DNA from 3 places in the Enterococcus sp. DIV0755b genome. Region 1 is predicted to be linked to each of the others. Evidence: predicted binding sites of a transcription regulator. Region 1 holds the regulator's gene; each other region holds the start of a gene.
The links. The regulator LexA, encoded in region 1, represses DNA repair genes until DNA is damaged. The targets are predictions, from matches to a motif close to CNAACANNTGTTNG.
Positions count from the first base shown of each region.

Region 2: a site for LexA is predicted at 1,600-1,613, ahead of dinB (DNA polymerase IV). Genes of this name have one in related genera too.
Region 3: a site for LexA is predicted at 1,990-2,003, ahead of recX (recombination regulator RecX). Genes of this name have one in related genera too.

Region 1 is NZ_JBIOQN010000001.1:1,900,563-1,903,847, forward strand. Features, by position in the region: gene tkt (transketolase) at 1-511, opposite strand, end outside; gene IGI65_RS09165 (DUF896 family protein) at 600-842, opposite strand; gene lexA (transcriptional repressor LexA) at 1,014-1,634, shown strand; gene IGI65_RS09175 (hypothetical protein) at 1,754-1,966, shown strand; gene IGI65_RS09180 (hydrolase) at 2,270-2,890, shown strand; gene IGI65_RS09185 (hypothetical protein) at 2,909-3,277, shown strand.
Region 2 is NZ_JBIOQN010000001.1:1,308,717-1,312,001, forward strand. Features, by position in the region: gene IGI65_RS06190 (PSP1 domain-containing protein) at 1-95, shown strand, start outside; gene IGI65_RS06195 (DNA replication initiation control protein YabA) at 82-423, shown strand; gene rsmI (16S rRNA (cytidine(1402)-2'-O)-methyltransferase) at 499-1,380, shown strand; gene dinB (DNA polymerase IV) at 1,650-2,786, shown strand; gene nrdG (anaerobic ribonucleoside-triphosphate reductase activating protein) at 2,961-3,285, opposite strand, start outside.
Region 3 is NZ_JBIOQN010000001.1:1,624,536-1,627,820, forward strand. Features, by position in the region: gene lacD (tagatose-bisphosphate aldolase) at 1-365, shown strand, start outside; gene rlmD (23S rRNA (uracil(1939)-C(5))-methyltransferase RlmD) at 478-1,851, opposite strand; gene recX (recombination regulator RecX) at 2,045-2,833, shown strand; gene mutY (A/G-specific adenine glycosylase) at 2,817-3,285, shown strand, end outside.

The DNA of each region.
Region 1 (3,285 bases):
AAGCCGCTTCTTGAGAAACACCTTCCATTAAATCACCGTCACCACATAGAGCATAAGTGTAATGATCGACGATATTGAATTGATCACGGTTATAAGTCGCAGCTAGATGTGCTTCACTCATCGCCATTCCTACAGCCATTGCAATCCCTTGACCTAATGGACCAGTTGTCGCTTCGACACCATCAGTGTGATTCACTTCAGGATGTCCAGGTGTTTTACTTCCCCATTGACGAAAATTTTTCAAATCATCAATTGAAACTTTATAACCTGCACAGTGCAATAAACTATAGAGTAATGCTGAACCATGCCCAGCAGATAAAACAAAACGGTCACGATCAGCCCAATTACGGGAAGTGGCCGGATTAATTTTCAAATGCTTTGTCCAAAGTGCATACGCCATTGGTGCAGCCCCCATCGGTAAACCAGGGTGGCCAGAATTTGCTGCTTGGATTGCTTCAATACTTAAAGTACGTAAGGTGTTAACGCTCAATTCATCGATTTTATCAAACAATTGTGCTTCCTCCAGTTTTTAGGTTTTTTTTACCTTTATTATTTACTTTCCTATTGTAAAGGATTTTCGCTTTAAATGCAATTAAATATCAATCACGATTGTGTAAGCCTTTTTCTTTTTGAATTTGCTTCAATTTTTCTGGTGTTACGTCATTTCCTTTTGGATCCACGACTTTCATACCTTCAATGTGGTGCCGCATTCCTGATCGAAAAGCTTTTAAATACTCTTCCCGTAAATTCTTTTGTTCTCTTGTTTCGGCTTCTGACAAACCCATTTCTTTTTTCTTTTTAGCAAGCTCGTTAATACGCGCTAATTTTTCATCTGATAGCATTATAAAATCTCCTTTATGCTTATAATTTGAAATTGAGACTACATTCCTATATTCCCTCTTATCTTAGCTAAAAAAAAGGTTCGTGACAACTACCAACTAAATACGAACATCTGTTTGAATTGTTTTTTGCTTTATGCTAAACTAAATGTATCGAAAGAAAGAAGGTGCAATATGGCTAAACGCACAGAAAATCGTCAAATTGAAATCTTAAAATTTATTCATGACCGCGTCTCAGAAAAAGGATATCCCCCTACAGTTCGAGAAATTGGCGAAGCGGTTTCGTTATCTTCCACATCGACAGTACACGGTCATCTTTCCCGTTTAGAAAAGAAAGGTCTTATTTTACGCGATCCTACTAAACCCCGTGCAATCGAATTAACGGAATTAGGATTGGAAAAAATTGGTGCACAGCCTGAGACTATTCCGATGCTTGGCGTCGTTACAGCCGGTGAACCAATCTTAGCTGTGGAAGAGGCATCTGATTTCTTCCCTATCCCGCCTCATTTATTAAATGATAGCGGTGCTTTATTTATGTTAACAATCCGTGGAGAAAGTATGATCAATGCAGGTATTCTAGATGGTGATCAAGTTATTGTCCGCAAACAATCAGCTGCAAATAATGGTGATATTGTCATTGCGATGACTGATGAAGATGAAGCAACTTGTAAAAGATTTTTTAAAGAAAATAATTACATTCGTTTACAACCCGAAAATGATTATATGGAACCCATTATCTTGCCAAATGTCAAAATCTTAGGCTTAGTGGTTGGTCTTTATCGGGATTTACTTTAAAATTATGAATAAATCTTCGTATTTTTCGGAGATTTATTTTTTTACTTTACAAACCGAACATACTTTCGTATAATCATTATACAAACGTTTGTTCGTATAATTTAATTGAGGTGAAAAGGATGAATACAATTCGCAATATTTCTTTAATCGTTTTAGGTATAATCGTTAGCTTTGTCATTAGTCACTATGGTGTTGCTTTAGCTGCTTTAATTTTTGTCCCGCCTTTTTTAATTTGGTTTGCTTTGTGGGATGAGAAAAAATATCGCCAAAGCATTCGCAAGTTTTCTCCCTACACCCAAAAACCACGTAATACGTACCATCCATATAAATAGATCAAATTTTGTAACTTGTATCTTTTTTAGTCAAAGCATAGTTTTTCCCTTCAAAAATTTTGTTTAAACACCTCCCAAGTGAGGTGTTTTTTTCTTTAAATTTTTGTATCGCTGAATTTGAGGAGATTAAAATATAGGTTACTTAAACAACAGTTCTTTTACATCACATTTATCTAAATGATTTACTTTTAAAAAATGTAAGCGATTCCTTTTAGGAAGTCAGATTACTTTCCTTATTTAAAAAACGGCAGTATATTGATTTTAAGAGCAAAATATTGCGCAAAATTAAGGAGGCATTTTACTATGACAAGTTATGAACCAAGAAATCCCCAAAAAGATGAACTACTTTCCCCCGACAATAGTGTTTTTGTTTTAATTGACTACCAACCAACTCAAGTCAACTCGATTAATTCGATGAACCGCCATGAACTGGTTGAAAGTATTACAAATTTAACTGCTTTAATGCGTGCTTACAATGTTCCCACAATTGTATCAACGGTTAATGTGGCAACTGGACGCAACAAAGATACTATTCCTCAGTTAAAGGAACTGGTAAAAGATTTACCAAGTTACGATCGTACCTCTATCAATGCGTGGGAAGATCAGGAATTTAATGGTGCAGTGAAGTCCACTGGCAAAAAGAAAATTATTATTGCTGCCTTATGGACAGAAGCCTGCCTAACCTTCCCTACTTTGGATGCATTAAAAGAAGGCTATGAGGTTTATCCTGTTGTTGATGCTGTTGGCGGCACGAGTAAAATCGCACACGAAATGGCACTTCATCGTGTTGAACAAGCGGGGGCTAAAATGACCACCTTTGCCCAATTAGCTTGTGAATTCCAGCGGGATTGGAATCGAACGGATACAGTAGCAAAATTTGTAAAGGCAATGCAAGACAAAGGAATTTTCTTGAAATTAGAATAAAAAATAGGAGATGTTTGTATGTTAGACATTCAAGGCTCTTTAAAAAATTTAGCTTGGACAGTAGAGCATCACTTTTTGCATATTAAAAATCAACATGAATTTATGCGGGCTTGGGCGGTCCAATTTGAACTCGCCTATACGGATTTTCGTGTAACTCAAATGGCATTGCAACTTGCTGGTAATCAGATGGATTTGCTAAAAGATTTTACAACTCAGTACGATGCAGTTTATCAATACGAAATGGCATTTGCTAGTAATGGTTTAGCTGGATTCAATGAAAAATTTGGCGATCAATTGCCCCAATACGAACAAGCACAACAAGCCTTACGAAAAACAATTGATCAAATTTTATCACTACAGCCTGATGATCCCAACAATCTGATTTAGGAGTGATC
Region 2 (3,285 bases), 590 kb from region 1:
AAGATTTTGCGGCCCAACAAGTTGCTGTTAAAACAACAGCCTCAGCCGATGAAGCAAAAAAAGCAGGTGATGCCAGTGAGCATGGACAAACGTGATATTTATGATGGTTTAAGCAAGTTAGAATTAGATCTAGAAAGCTCATTGCAACAATTAACGGCAATGAAAGCAGCCTTACAAGAAATTGTTGAGAAAAATACGACACTCGAATTAGAAAATCAAAAGTTGCGGGAGTACTTACAAGAATTAAAAGAGGAAAACGCAGCAGAAGAAGTAAAACAAGGCATGTCCAAGTCTCGTATGAATTTAGAGAAAATTTATGAAGAAGGCTTTCATATTTGCCGTGAATCTTACGGTGCCAGAAGAGAAAATGATGAACAATGTGTTTTTTGTTTAGAAGTTTTATATCGAGAAAGTCAAAATTAAGTGATAAGGAATTGATTAAAGAGGATTTTTTCTTTTTTATCAATTCTTTTTCACTTTATGAAATGAGGGTAACAAGTGCAAAAACAAAGCAGTTTCAAAGGCAAACAATTAAGTGGCACACTTTATTTGGTGCCAACACCAATTGGAAACTTACAAGATATGACTTATCGTGCAGTCGAAACTTTGCGGACAGTAGAACTTATTGCCAGTGAAGATACACGTAATACGCAAAAGTTATTAAATCATTTTGAAATTACGACTTCCCAAAAAAGTTTGCATGAACATAATTTTAAAGAACGGGTGCCAGAGTTAGTGACACTACTAGAACAAGGTAAAAATATTGCCCAAGTAAGTGACGCGGGGATGCCTTCTATTAGTGATCCAGGTCATGAACTGGTGGTTGCTTGTATTAAAGCTAATATTCCAGTCGTTTCCCTACCAGGTCCTACTGCTGGTTTAACAGCTTTAATTGCTTCTGGTCTATCTCCACAACCAAATTACTTTTATGGCTTTTTACCTCGTAAAAAAAATGAGCAGGTTAAGGAATTAACAACTTTAAAAAATGAAGGGGCCACTTTAATTTTTTACGAATCGCCACATCGTTTAAAACAAACGGTTAAGACAGTAAGTGAAGTGTTTGGTAACCGCCGAGCTGTCGTTTGTCGAGAATTAACCAAAGTACATGAAGAATATTTAAGGGGAACTTTAGCTGAGCTAACGGATTATTTGAGCGAAAATCCAATTAAAGGGGAGTGCTGTCTAATGGTGGCAGGTTTTGATGGCCTTGAAGCTACACCAATAGCACCTTCTGAATTGACTCTTAAACAACAAGTACAAGCTTTAGTTACTGAAGGTATAAAACCTAATGCGGCAATTAAAACCGTGGCTCAAAACAATCAAATTAAAAAGCAAGTCGTCTATAAAGCCTATCATGAAATTGAAGTGCCAGCAGAATAAGTCTGCTGGTTTTTTTTATGAACCGTTAAAAAGTGCTCTTTTTTACAAAGCAAAGCGATGTTCAGACTTAAGGATTAATTTAATCGAATTTTAGAGCAGTCAGTTGGAATATCGTGAAAGCTATAATTAATTTATTGAGGTTTTGGCTTATTTATTATTACTTTAAGACGGAAAGATTACATTTAGCTTCTAATTAGCCTACTAAATAGCTAGAGGTTGCGAACATTCGTTTGGGCTAGTATAATGGTAGGAGCTAAGGAGGTGGGCTGATGGCAGAATTACAGTTTCCGTTAAAAAATGATACGAGTCGTAAAATTATTCATATTGATATGGATGCTTTTTTTGCTTCTGTGGAAGAAAGGGATCATCCTGAATTGGCACAACATCCTTTAGTAATTGCCCGTCACCCCAGTGATACTGGCGGCAAAGGCGTTGTAACTACTGCCAATTATGAAGCACGAAAGTACGGTATTCATTCGGCTATGAGTGCGCAAAAAGCCTACGAACTTTGTCCCCATGCTATTTTTGTGCCGGGAAATCACGAAAAATATCGCCTAGTTTCAAATGAAGTGCGGGAGATATTTGCGAAATATACCGATGTAATTGAACCTGTTTCAATTGATGAAGCCTATCTGGATGTGACACAAAATAAAATCAATAGTTATTCTGCTGTAAAAATTGCACGCTTAATTCAGCGGGATGTGTGGCAAAAAGTTCATCTTACTTGTTCAGCTGGTGTCAGTTATAATAAATTTTTGGCCAAATTGGCTTCTGATTTCATGAAACCCCAAGGAATTACCGTTATTCCACCGCGGGATGCCCAGGAATTTTTAAAAGCACTCCCCATTGAAAAATTTCACGGTGTTGGGAAAAAGACAGTACCGAAAATGCATGAAATGGGAATTTTTACCGGAGCTGATTTATTTGAAAAAACAGAAATGGAGTTAATCCAATCTTTTGGGAAGATGGGTTATTTTTTATATCGTAAAGTACGGGGAATTCACGACTCACCGGTAGCTGTCAAAAGAGAGCGAAAGTCAGTCGGAAAAGAACACACTTACGGTAAGCCATTAACAACTGAAGATGCTGTTTTGTCCCAATTACGCCAACTCTCTGAAAAAGTAGCAGCAGCCTTAAAGAAAAGTAGCAAACATGGGCAAACACTGGTTTTAAAAGTCCGCTATGCTGGTTATGAAACGGTGACTAAAAGAAAAACATTGCCGACTTATTTAGCTGATAAACAAGCTATTTTTTCTCAGGCGAGTTTAATATGGGAGGAAGTTGCCGGACTTGAAAAGGGGATTCGTTTATTGGGAATTACGGTGACAAATTTAGATCCCATAACATTTGAGAATCTAACATTACCATTGTGGGATGAAGTGATAGAAGAAGAGAAAAAGGAATAAATTAGGATAAGAATTAGCTTGCCGGTGTTTCACTAGGAAAAAAAATCGTTAAAAGTATAAATAAGTTTCGGCTGTTATAGCGTTTAGCCGCATTAGTGTTTTATGAGTGAGGACACAACAAAAAGACAATAGAAAAGCTATTGTCTTTTTTTGTTTTGTGCCATTTAAGCTTGATTAGATTAAATCTTGTTTTTTTATCTGTTCAAAACTTTCTGTAGCGTCATGACATTTTTCCCAAATCACAGCTTTATTTAAAGCGAGGGATTTTTTTACATCAATAATGCGTTGATTACTACTGCCACGAAATTGTAAATTTAAATTTCGCTTAGCTAATTCAAACCGCCCATCTACCAAAATGTCAATTTTACTTAATAACTCTAATTTATCGTCTGTTTCTTGTAAAAGTTCTTCAAATGTATAGCCAGACCAACTCCAAATGTCTTTGGTTGTGCCAAATTCCTGTTGTACCCGATTAACCACTTGCAGGCACACGGCGGTA
Region 3 (3,285 bases), 280 kb from region 1:
TGAAAATGGAAGTGCCTGTTAACATGAACTATGTTGAAGGCTATACAGAAGGTGAAGTTGCTTATACAAAAGAAGAAGCGATGGCTTACTTTAAAGAACAATCAGAAGCAACGAATCTGCCATTTATCTTCTTATCAGCAGGTGTTTCAGCAGAATTATTCCAAGAAACATTGAAATTCGCTAAAGAAGCCGGCTCCACTTTCAATGGTGTCTTATGTGGTCGGGCAACTTGGGCTAATGGTGTAGAACCATTTATCACAGGGGGCGAAGAAGCTGCAAGAGAATGGATGCGGACACAAGGTCGCAAAAACATTGAAGAGTTAAACGAAGTGTTACAAGCTACGGCAACACCAGTTAAATTTTAAGAAAAAAAGGAAGGCTACTGGATTTTTCCAGTAGCCTTTTTTTGTAGCTAAAGTATTGATTTTATTTCGTAGTATTTTTCTCTTCTTACTTGAATGAAGCTCATTACTTAATTTACTTTTTCGTCATTTTTACAACAACTTCACAGCGAGCAGTTTGAGGAAACATATCCACTGATTGTAAATAATGAATGTCGTAAACTTTCGCTAAACTAACTAAATCTCGAGCTAACGTTGAGACGTTACAAGAAATATAGACAAATTTTTTGACTGGCTGTTGCGTTAACGCACGTAATAATTTTTGATCTAAACCAGTGCGGGGAGGATCTACGACAATGGCATCCGGACTAAAACCGTCTTTTAACCACTGAGGAAGGAGTTCTTCAGCTGTTCCAGTTTCATAATGGGTGTTTGTCACACCTAAGCGTTTGGCATTGCGCTTAGCATCTGAAATGGCTTGTTCGATTGTGTCCATTCCCCGTACTTCTTTCGCTATTTTTGCCATCGAAAGACCAATTGTCCCGACACCACAATAAGCATCTACCAATGTTTCTTGTGGCGATAAAGCCAGTGCTTTGCGGGCTTCATCGTATAAAATTTTTGTTTGATACGGGTTTAACTGGAAAAAAGCGCGAGCAGACAAATCAAATTGCAATTCATCCAATGCTTCTGCGATGCTTTCTTTTCCCCATAAAAGTTCGGTCTGTTCTCCCATAACCAGTGACGTCTTTTTATTTTGAACATTTTGCATAATAGAGACTAAAAAAGGTAAACGCTGGGTTAACTCACGAATTAAGCTGTTTTTTTGGGGTAATTTATTAGTATGTGTAATAAATACTAACTGGACTTCACCAGTTTGTACCCCTTTTCGTACCATCAATGTTTTTAAAATCCCACTATTTTTCTTTTCATCGTAAATTGGAATTTGATATTTATTAATTAATTGTACCGTCGTATTCATAACAGCTTGTGTGTCTGGTTCTTGCACCAGACAGTTATCAATTGCCACTAAGTTATGCGAACCCGTTTCGTAAAGACCAGCTTCAGCTTTTTGTTTTTTCGTATTATATCGTAGTTGAAATTGCGCTTTATTACGATAACGCCATGGGTCTTCCATCCCAATAGTTTCTTTTAACACGTAATTTTTATAACCAGCTGGTTTGAATTTTGTTAAAGCTTGTTGCAATAAATCGCGTTTAAAATCTAATTGTTTGTCATAAGTCAAATGTTGCAACTGGCAGCCACCACAACGATCATAAAAAATACAAGGGGGCGTAATCCGATGTGGACTTTTTTTTATGATTTGTAAAATCTGAGCTTCAGCGAATTTTGCAGTAATATTTGTAACTTGAGCGGTTAGTTTTTCTCCGGGTAAAGCTTTGGGTATAAAGACGATTAAGCGCTTGAAATAGGCAATTCCTTCTCCATTAATACCCAAGCGTTTAATCGTGACGTTAATTTTTTGTCCCTGTTTGACAACTTGTTCCATAGCTGGCTCCTTGTTTGTGACAGCAATTATAAAAAGTGCTGTTCTTTTTGTCTTTTTACTGTAGTTATCTTAACATAATCTATTCAGAAACAAAACCAACCGAAAGGCTTTAGACAAGTAGTACTTTATGGTACACTACAAACATATATTCGTGTTTTATCTATTCATGAAAACTGGTAAAGGAGGCTTACTGATGATTACTGTTGCGCGGGTAGCAAAAGGGAAAAACGGATTTTATGAAGTTGATTTATCCAATGGTGAAACTTTAAGAGTTTCAGAGGATTTACTAATTAAATTTCGTTTGTTAAAAGGACTCGAGCTAGACGAAAAGACACTAGCAGAAATCAATAAAAATGCGCACTATGATGTCGGTGTTCAATTGGCATTAAATTATATCAGTTATCAGCTGCGCTCAGAAAAAGAAGTGCGAACATATTTGAAAGATCGTGAAATTCCTAGTTCAGATCGAGAAAAAATTATCGCACATTTAAAAGACTTATCTGTCTTAGATGATAAAATCTATGGCGAAAGCTACGTTAGAACGCAAATGCGTTTGAGCGATAAGGGACCGGCGGTAATTAAACAACAATTGCGTCAAAAGGGTCTAACTCCAGAGGTAATCGAAAACGCGCTGTGGTTATATGATGATAAGACTCAAATTGAAGTAGCAGAACATGCCGCCCAAAAAATTCTAAAAAAAATTCATAATAAAAGTTTTAAAGAAACAAAACAAAAATTACAATTAACGCTACGACAAAAAGGTTTTAGTGGCGATATTACCAATTTAGTATTGGCTAATTTGGAACTGGAAATAGATGAGGATTTGGAAAAAGAAGCTTTAAAAAAAGCAGGTGAAAAACTTTGGCGCAGACATCAAAATAAAGCACCGCAAATTCGTAAGCAAAAAATCAAACAAAGTCTTTATCAAAAAGGCTTTTCATTAGAGGAGATTCAGCAGTTTATCGATGAACAAGAAGAATGAGCATTTAAATGAAGCACAAATAAAAGAGTTGCAACAAGTTTTTATTGCCTGGTATCAAAAAAACAGACGTAATCTACCTTGGCGCCAAAGTCGTGATCCATATTTTATTTGGATTTCTGAAATTATGTTGCAACAAACTCGCGTGGATACAGTTATTGTTTATTTTTATCGTTTTACTGCTAAATATCCAACTATTAAAGCACTAGCAGAAAGTGATGAACAAGAACTTTTAAAAGTCTGGGAAGGGTTAGGTTATTATTCACGCGCCCGTAATTTAAAAAAAGCCGCCCAACAAATTATGACAGAATTTGACGGGACCTTTCCAACTGATATTGAGAAGATTCATTCATTAAAAGGTATCGGACCATACACTGCTGGGGCAATTGCTAGTATCGCTTTTAATCAAGCCGAACCTGCCATTGACGGCAATGCCATGCGGGTAGTTAGTCGCT